DNA from 3 places in the Blautia sp. HCP3S3_D9 genome. Region 3 is predicted to be linked to each of the others. Evidence: predicted binding sites of a transcription regulator. Region 3 holds the regulator's gene; each other region holds the start of a gene.
The links. The regulator NrdR, encoded in region 3, represses ribonucleotide reductase genes. The targets are predictions, from matches to a motif close to CACAANATNTTGTG.
Positions count from the first base shown of each region.

Region 1: a site for NrdR is predicted at 2,197-2,210, ahead of ACTNES_RS00185 (ribonucleoside triphosphate reductase). Genes of this name have one in related genera too.
Region 2: a site for NrdR is predicted at 1,970-1,983, ahead of nrdD (anaerobic ribonucleoside-triphosphate reductase). Genes of this name have one in related genera too.

Region 1 is NZ_JBQHWS010000001.1:37,106-40,400, reverse strand. It holds gene ACTNES_RS00185 (ribonucleoside triphosphate reductase) at 1-2,035, opposite strand, end outside; gene hflX (GTPase HflX) at 2,366-3,295, opposite strand, start outside.
Region 2 is NZ_JBQHWS010000001.1:57,829-61,123, reverse strand. It holds gene nrdD (anaerobic ribonucleoside-triphosphate reductase) at 1-1,953, opposite strand, end outside; gene ACTNES_RS00295 (hypothetical protein) at 2,074-3,015, opposite strand; gene asnA (aspartate--ammonia ligase) at 3,243-3,295, shown strand, end outside.
Region 3 is NZ_JBQHWS010000030.1:7,676-10,970, reverse strand. It holds gene sigG (RNA polymerase sporulation sigma factor SigG) at 1-778, opposite strand, end outside; gene ACTNES_RS08000 (YlmC/YmxH family sporulation protein) at 979-1,233, opposite strand; gene nrdR (transcriptional regulator NrdR) at 1,447-1,896, shown strand; gene gdhA (NADP-specific glutamate dehydrogenase) at 2,194-3,295, opposite strand, start outside.

The DNA of each region.
Region 1 (3,295 bases), on a different contig from region 3:
GCGCCTTACCATCGTTCCAGTTCTGAACCGGTCTGTAATATCCGGTGATACGACTGTAAACTTCTGCCTTCTTGCCACATTTCGGACAGGTAAAGTGCTCTCCGCTGATATATCCATGTTCTTTACATACAGAATATGTCGGAGAAATGGTATAATATGGAAGTTTATAGTTCTCTGCGATCTTACGTACCAGAGCTGCTGCTGCCTTCCAGTCAGGAAGCTTCTCACCGATAAATGCATGGAATACTGTACCTGAAGTATACAGTGTCTGCAGATCATCCTGAATATCCAGTGCATCAAAAATATCTGTCGTATATTCAACCGGAAGATGAGAACTGTTTGTATAGTAAGGAGTATCTCCCTTCTTACCTGCAGTCTTAATATCCGGCCAGCGCTTTCTGTCATGTTTCGCCAGACGATATGCTGTAGACTCAGCAGGGGTTGCCTCCAGATTAAAGAGCTCGCCTTCATATTTCACCTGGTAATCAGACAGACGCTCTCTCATGTGTTCCAGAACCTCTTTGGTAAACTTCTGAGTTCTCTCATCGGACATGTCCCCACCTAACCAGCGTGCATTCAGTCCAACCTCATTCATACCAACCAGACCGATGGTTGAGAAATGATTGGAAAAGCTTCCCAGATATCTCTTAGTATACGGATATAATCCCTCATCCAGCAGCTTGCCGATAACTTCTCTCTTAATATGCAGAGAACGTGCGGAAATATCCATCAAACGATCCAGACGATTATAAAATTCTTCCGGTGTCTTAGAAAGATATGCGATACGTGGCATATTGATGGTTACAACACCCACAGAACCAGTGCTCTCTCCTGATCCGAAGAATCCGCCGCTTTTCTTACGAAGCTCTCTTAAGTCCAGACGCAGACGGCAACACATGCTTCGGATATCGCTCGGTTTCATATCACTGTTAATATAGTTTGAGAAATATGGCGTTCCATATTTGGATGTCATCTCAAAGAGGAGACGATTGTTCTCTGTGTCAGACCAGTCGAACTCTTTTGTAATGGAATAGGTCGGGATTGGATACTGGAATCCCCGTCCATTGGCATCACCCTCGATCATTGTCTCGATGAATGCCTTATTGATCATATCCATCTCTTTCTTGCAATCCTTATACTTGAAGTCCATGTTCTTACCGCCAACGATTGCAGGAAGTTCTGCAAGGTCGTCCGGCACGGTCCAGTCAAGTGTAATATTGGAAAACGGCGCCTGTGTTCCCCATCTGCTCGGTGTATTCACTCCATAGATAAAGGATTCAATGCATTTCTTCACTTCCGGATAGCTTAAATTGTCTGCTTTGACAAAAGGTGCCAGGTATGTGTCAAAGGAAGAGAAAGCCTGAGCGCCTGCCCATTCATTCTGCATGATTCCAAGGAAATTTACCATCTGATTGCAAAGAACGCTTAAGTGCTTTGCAGGGGAAGAAGTAATCTTGCCTTCAATACCGCCAAGTCCCTCCTGGATCAACTGTTTTAATGACCATCCTGCACAATATCCGGTCAGCATGGACAGATCGTGAATGTGAATGTCTGCATTTCTGTGTGCATCTGCGATCTCATTATCATAGATCTCAGACAGCCAGTAATTCGCGGTTACTGCTCCGGAGTTGCTCAAGATCAGACCACCAACGGAATAAGTAACTGTAGAGTTCTCTTTTACACGCCAGTCTTCAACCTTTACATAGCTGTTGACGATCTCTTTATAATCGAGGATTGTAGATTTCATGTTGCGGACTTTCTCTCTCTGCTTGCGGTAAAGAATATATGCCTTGGCTACATCTGCATATCCTGCCTGGATCAGTACGTTCTCTACACTGTCCTGAATTTCCTCTACTGTAATCTTATTGTCGGAAATCTTCTTCTGAAAATCAGAAGTAACACGAAGTCCCAGAAGATCGATCATCTCTTCGCTGTAATTCTTCTCTTTCGCATCAAAAGCTTTATGGATGGCTGCAGTGATCTTGCCGATCTTAAACTCATCCAATTCGCCGTCACGTTTTACTACCTGAAACATATTAATGCCCCCATCTTCTCTTGTTCGTATGTCCTGTCAAGGACACTGCCGCCTACCGTTCACTCTGCGTCCGGTAAACGCTGTAGGTCTATTGTAGCAGAGTATCTATCTTTCGTCAACACAGAAAAACACCACATAATGTTCCTCAATTTCTCAAAAGGCACAATATATGGTGTTTTTTTGCGTTTTTATTTTTTCTGTACAGGACAATATTTCTGTAAAAAAATACTATTTTTTCTGAAAATCTGCAATTTATCACAAGACTATCCGGCAGATTTTTTATAGCGGTATTATAACATAATTTGCCCATAAGTAAACATATGTTCTTTTTTATACAACTTTCGCATAGATTTCTTTCGGCACTCTTGCCTTTACAGCAATCCCTGCTTCTGTATATTCTTCTGAGATCAACTGTCCATATTCACGGATAAGTTGAATCTTTCCGGCCTCCTGATATGGAAAAAGACGCTCTACATAGATCTGCTCTTCCGACAAAAGCTTCTCCAGAAGATTATTTAAATCATCCAGCCCCTGCCCTGTTTTCGCAGAAATCTTCAATGTATAATCGGACTTAAAATCTCTCAGTACAAATGCCCCCGGTGCATCCTGCTTATTAAAAAGTGTGATAATCTTCTTTCCCATCACACCAAGCTCCCGCAGTGTCTCATATACGACATGCATCTGCATTTCTGCCTGCGGATTCGAAGAATCTACCACATGAATGATATAATCTGCATATTTTGCTTCTTCCAGGGTACTCTTAAATGCTTCTACAAGATGATGCGGCAGTTTATGGATAAATCCTACCGTATCTGTCAGCAGAATCTGCTGTCCATCCTTCAGATTGAGAAGTCTGGTTGTCGGATCCAGGGTCGCAAACAATTTATCCTCTGACAGAACATCAGAACCTGTCAGTTTATTTAACAGAGTAGACTTTCCTGCATTGGTATATCCTACAATAGCTGCCGTCTTCATATTTCCTCTTGCACGACTTGAACGGATCAGCTCTCTGTGCTTCTCTACCTGTGTAAGCTCCTGCTTCAATGCAGAAATTCTGGTACGAATCAGACGACGGTCTGTTTCCAGTTTCTTCTCTCCGGGACCCCTTGTTCCAATTCCACCGCCCAGACGTGACAAAGATTCTCTTAATCCAACCAGACGGGCTGCTCTGTAACGGAGCTGTGCAAGCTCTACCTGTATCTTACCTTCACTCGTAATCGCACGTGCCGCAAAAATATCCAGGATCAGCAATGTTCTGTC
Region 2 (3,295 bases), on a different contig from region 3:
TGAAAGGTTTACACCTTCATAATATCCCAGAGACATCGCTCTGCGGATGAGTGTACGGATTGCCTCACGGTTGTAATCGATTGGGTAACGTACATACTGAATCTTACCACCATTGCAGAGTTCCCAGAAACGTCCCTCCAGATCCTGTTTCTCAATCGGAGTTACGTCCTCTGTTACGTGACAGTGGAAACTGTTGCTTACATATGGACGGTCAGAAACGCCTTTCACAATTCCGTACATCTTGCGGAACTGCTCAACCTGCAGACCACAAAGACTCTCTGCCGGAGTTCCATAAATTGCATACAGATAACCATCCTGTTCCTTGAATTCTTCTACTTTCTTGTTGATATATTTCATAACTTCCAGTGCAAACTGTCCGTCTTCTGCAATAGACTTGCCATTGTAGAGTTCCTGAAGTTCGTTTAAAGCTGTGATTCCAAAAGATGCTGTCATCGGTTTCAGAATCTTGCCAATCTTCTCATTCGGTTTCAGATGTCCGCCGTAGAAACCGCCCTCGCAGTATGCCAGCGGGTTGGTAGATGCTCTCATCTGTCCCAGATAATCATAAGTGCGAATATGAAGATTACGAATCATTTCAAGATAGAAATCCAGTACCTCATAGAAATCTCTGCTCTCTGCTCTCGCTTTCGCAAGGATCATCGGAAGATGAAGACTTACTGCACCAATGTTAAACCTTCCTACAAATACCGGCACATCCTTATCATCTGCAGGGTGCATTCCGCCTCTCTCATACCATGGACTTAAGAAAGCACGGCATCCCATCGGGCTGATTACTTTTCCATACTGCTTGTACATACTGGAAATATAACCTTTTCCAGACATAGACAGCCAGTCCGGATACATGGTCTTGGCAGAACAGTCAACACCTGCCTCAAACACATCCTCACTGATCTTGCCCTTTCCATGGATATTCTCATCATAAAGAAATACGATCTTAGGGAAAAGGACCGGTTTCTTACGGCCTTTCTTGCCCTGGCCACCTTTGTGTACTTCAAGAAGAGAAATACTTGCCATTTTTTCAAAACGACCGGTTCCCAGTCCAAGAGTTACAGTTACGAATGGATAATCCCCTCTGGATGATCCAACGGTATTCAATTTATACTCAATTCCCTGCCATCCCTGATCAAATTCTCTGCGGACTTTATCAAGTGCATACTCAATAGCACGTTCCTCACGTCCTGACCAACTCTCATCTGAGTATTTCAGAAATTCCTGAATATATTTGTCATAGCTCTTCTGCGCATACGGAGCAAGGATCTTATCTACTTCCGGTACTGTAAATCCACCATACTGCTGTGCTGCAGTACTCAGGATAATATCACCCATAACATCAAATGCCGTATCCAGTGTCTTAGGCTCATTGTACCATACATTTCCCATCTCAAATCCGCCGCTCAGTACAGATGCCACATCAAAGAGACAGCAGTTCATGGTATCCAGACGTGCAGACTGATCATGAATATAAATATAACCATCTTTACATGCCTGAAGTTCATTACGGTTCATAAAGAATTTACGATAAAGTTCCTTATTCAGTTCATTAAAGATCAGGCTTCGTTTTGTGGCAACCAGTGCACTGTCTGTATTGGCATTGCTCTTATCACCAATATAACGGATTGCCTGACTCTTGGTATATACATCATCCATCATATGGATAAAATCAAGTTTGTAGTTTCTGTAATCACGATAACTCTTGGCTACAGCCGGATTCACTCTCTCAAGTGCTCCTTCTACAATATTATGCATCTCCTGTATCTGGATTTCATTCTTTCCCAGTGCCTCTGCATGTTCCTCAGCAAACCGACAGATAAATTCATTCTCCTTGTCAGAAAACTTATATAAGATTCTGGCCGCAGACTTGTTTACCGCCGCTACGATCTTCTTCGAATCAAACTCTTCTCTTGTTCCGTCTTTCTTTATTACATATATCATACTTCTTGCTCCCATATACAATATATAGTATTATTTTCTTTCGTTAACCACAATTCATTCTATATGTGGTACGATTAACAAGTATAGCACAGTCTCTGTCAAAAAGAAAGAGGCAAAAAATTATTCGTCATATTGCTGAATTTGATACATTGACAGATAATTATCTTGACCATCCAAAGATACCGCAGATATCTCATCTCCCGTGTGTAATTCTACTTCCTCCTGGTGACCCGCTTCGTCAAATTTTACAGTTTCATCTCTTCCTGAAGAGTTTTTGATTTCCAGAGCAACAGCTTCCCATCGGGCTTCTATCATATATTTCCCTGGCACGATTATAAATTCATATTCCAGATTATCCCCATCTGTGTTGTCATCCTCTGTTACAGCATCTACAGATCCGACAATATAATGCTCTCCGGTGGACATATAATCATCCGGGTCTTTTTCCTTATCATCCTGTTTAGATTTTGCAGCACTGATAGTCTCAGCCCAGTCATCCTTCCAGTCATTCTCTTCTGCCTCATCAGCACCGCTTTCCTCAAAAAAACTGCCAATATCTATCCCCAGTTCGTCATTGATAAATGACTCTATCTGATACCCGATGCTGTCCCAGTTCTCCGCAATCTGACCTGCCGCCACCGTCAGAACCATAACAATGATCCAGAAAACAGCAGATCCTTTCTTACCTTTCTTACCTTTCTTCGTTTTCGTATTCGAAACTGTAGTCTGACCTGTGCTGTAAGCCCGCACTGTCTGTGTATTAGCAGCACGTCCTGCTGCTGTTTTTGTTCCTGTAGTCTGCACTCTTGCAGTCTGCGCTTTTGGCATCTGTGTTCTGGAATTATTTGTTTTTCCCGGTTTCTTCACCGTTTTATTTCTGTCCGGAAGTGGTACTTCGCTCTCCTTCATCGCCTTTCGCACCTTTGCAGAAGCATGACGGTAATGCTCTGACCGGTCCTCATTCAGATGATATAATTCCATATCATTTCTATAAGGCATTCCACAATATTTACATCTGCCGTTTACGATAGGACCATCACAGACCTGACATCTCTTTCCCATATATTGTCCCCCTGCATTTGTTTATATATTCAATTTCATTTATTCTGCTGAATTTATTTTAACATTTTTCCCCAATCTTGCAAAGCAGAAATTGTATTACTGTTCATTCCAAATGAACAGTAATAATTGTCAAATGCTCATTTTCCTGTTATAATAGCGTGGGAAAAGATAATGGATATTCATGCTATAGAATATGCAAATACAGAAATTACAGGAGGAATCCAATAATGGAACAGATTAAAATTCCTGACGGATATCAGTCAGCTTTAAATCTCCATGA
Region 3 (3,295 bases):
AGGGCCGCAGGTAGTTGCGCATGGATTTCAGTGCATTTTTTTCCAGGCGGCTGACCTGGGCCTGAGAGATTCCAATCTCCTGGGCTACTTCCATCTGTGTTTTGCCTTCATAAAAACGAAGTTCTATGATGTGTTTTTCTCTTTTGTTCAGACGCTGCATAGCTTCTCTGAGAGATAAATTCTCAATCCATCGGTCCTCTTTATTCTTCTTATCGCTAATCTGATCCATAACATACAGAGTATCTCCGCCTTCTGTGTAAACTGGTTCAAAGAGACTTACAGGATTCTGGATCGCGTCCATGGCATAGACGATCATTTCTTTTTCTATGCCGATCTCCTGAGCGATTTCTGCAACTGTAGGTTCTTTGAGATGCTGTTTCATATAATTTTCTCTGGTGTAAATAGCTTTATATGCAATATCCCGAAGCGAACGGCTGACACGGATACTGTTGTTATCCCTGAGATAGCGCCGTATCTCTCCTATGATCATGGGAACTGCATAAGTCGAGAACTTTACCTGCAGGGTAGTGTCGAAATTGTCGATGGCCTTGATCAGGCCGATACATCCGATCTGAAAGAGATCATCTGCATTTTCACTGCTGTTCTGAAATCTGCGTATTACGCTGAGAACCAGTCTGAGATTTCCCTTGATGTACAATTCCCGTGCCTGTTCGTCGCCTTCTTTGATCCGACGGAACAGTTCATCTTTTTCTTCTGCATTGAGAACAGGAAGTTTCGACGTATTGACTCCACAGATTTCTACTTTATTCAGTGCCATCTTCTTGAATCCTCCTTATCATCCTTGAACGTGAAATAATAAAGTTGAGATGTTCCGTTACTGAGAACAAAGTAAACAGTAACGTGTTTTCAGTAAGAATGATTCTCATATGGAGGAATATTTATACTTATATCTGGAAAATATAAAAATTATTGACCCTTGACAAAATGGAGAGCAATCTTGCATAGAGACTGTTAGCGTTATCCTTTATGAAAACATTTTTCTTCATCAATCTCTACAAGAATAATGTCATCACCAATCTGGCAGATGCAGTCCCAGGGGATGCGGTATTCACTGTCGCGGCCGAAAAGACAGCAGAATTTTCCGGGACCTGGTACGATCAGGGCAGTCATTCTGCTGGTTTTGCAGTCAAATTCTGCATCAATGGGACACCCGAGACTACGGCAGGTGCAGGTATTGATCACTTCTTTTTGTCTTAATTCACAGATTCTCATGGATACTCCCTTAAAAACTGGTCTGTCTGGAATCTTTTTAACAATTTATGTATTTTTGCGAAAATTTATGCAAGTCCTTTTATTGACACAGCAATTGGAAATACAGTATAATAAAAATATGTAATGATATCAGGGAAAAAGCGCATTTTGACTCTGACATTCTATAATAATTGCACCGAAAATATGATATGACTTAAAAAGGGGGGACGTCCTATGAAATGTCCATTTTGTAATCAGGATAATACGAGAGTAGTTGATTCCAGACCGGTTGAGGATACAAATTCTATCCGCCGTCGCCGTTTATGTGATGCCTGTGGCAGAAGATTTACTACATATGAGAAAGTAGAGAGCATACCGCTTAATGTGATTAAGAAAGATCAGAACAGAGAGCAGTATGACCGTTCGAAAATACAGTCAGGAATTCTGAGAGCATGTTACAAGAGACCAATACCGATAGAGAAGATAGAAGAGATGATGGATGCTATAGAAGGTGAAATCTTTAATACAGAAGAGAAAGAGATTTCCAGTACCAGAATTGGTGAGATTGTCATGGAGCATCTCAAGGATCTGGATGCAGTAGCGTATGTGCGTTTTGCGTCAGTGTACAGAGAATTTAAGGATGTCAGCACATTTATGGATGAACTGAAGAAATTTATGAACTGAATATGCACAAATTTTGGGATATATGGCGTGAATTTATGCTGATTGCATAAATAAATTAAGTTGCAGAGCAAACGATACTTTTTGGGCTTTACACGAGGAGGTTCATATAACCTGCATCGCCAAGTGTATTACTGACACGAAGTGAGTAGCGATAGGATTTTTGAGAAAAATAGAAGACTAGTCAGTAATATATAAATGAAAAACCGACGGGAACTTATCATTCCCGCCGGTTTTTCATTTGTATTTTTTATGGGGGAGTTTAACTGATATCAGAGCAGATAATCGTTATATTAGTTATTAAACAATACCCTGAGCCTTCATAGCATCTACAACTTTTTCGAAGCCTGCGATGTTAGCACCTACAACGTAGTTGCCCTCCATACCATAACGTTTGGAAGCATCATCAACTTTATTGAAGATGTCAACCATGATCTGGTGAAGTTTTGTATCAACTTCTTCTGCTGTCCAGGAAAGTCTTGCAGAGTTCTGGCACATTTCAAGTGCGGAAGTAGCAACACCACCAGCGTTAGCTGCTTTACCAGGCATGAATGTTACGCCGTTTGCCATAAGGTAATCTGTTGCTTCACGGGTAGTAGGCATGTTAGCACCTTCTGCAACATATTTGCATCCGTTTGCAATAAGAGTCTTAACAGCGTCAAGGTCAAGTTCGTTCTGAGTTGCACATGGAAGATAGATATCGCATTTGATGTTCCAGATGCCTTTTCCTTCTGTGTAAGTAGCACCTTCAACACGGTCAGCATATTCTTTGATACGTCCACGTTTTACTTCTTTGATATCTTTTACGATGTCAAGTTTGATTCCTTCTGGATCATAGATATATCCGTTGGAATCGCACATAGCAACAACTTTACCGCCAAGTTCAGTTGCTTTTTCTACAGCATAGATAGCAACGTTACCGGAACCTGTTACGATGAGAGTTTTACCGGAGATTGTATCATTTTTAGCTTTAACCATTTCGTCAAGCATATATACAAGACCGTATCCTGTAGCCTGTGTACGGATTAAAGATCCGCCGTAGGAAAGTCCTTTACCTGTAAGAACACCTTCATACAGACCACGATTTCTCTTGTACTGTCCGTAAAGGTAACCGATCTCACGTCCGCCTACACCGATATCACCTGCAGGAACGTCCATGTCAGCACCGATATATTTGGAAAGCTCTGTCATAAAGCTCTGGCAGAATGCCATTACTTCTCTGTCAGATTTTCCTTTAGGATCGAAGTTGGAACCACCTTTACCGCCGCCGATCGGAAGACCTGTAAGAGAGTTCTTGAAGATCTGCTCGAAACCTAAGAATTTAAGGATTCCCTGGTTTACTGACGGATGGAATCTTAAACCACCCTTGTACGGTCCGATTGCACTGTTGAACTGTACACGG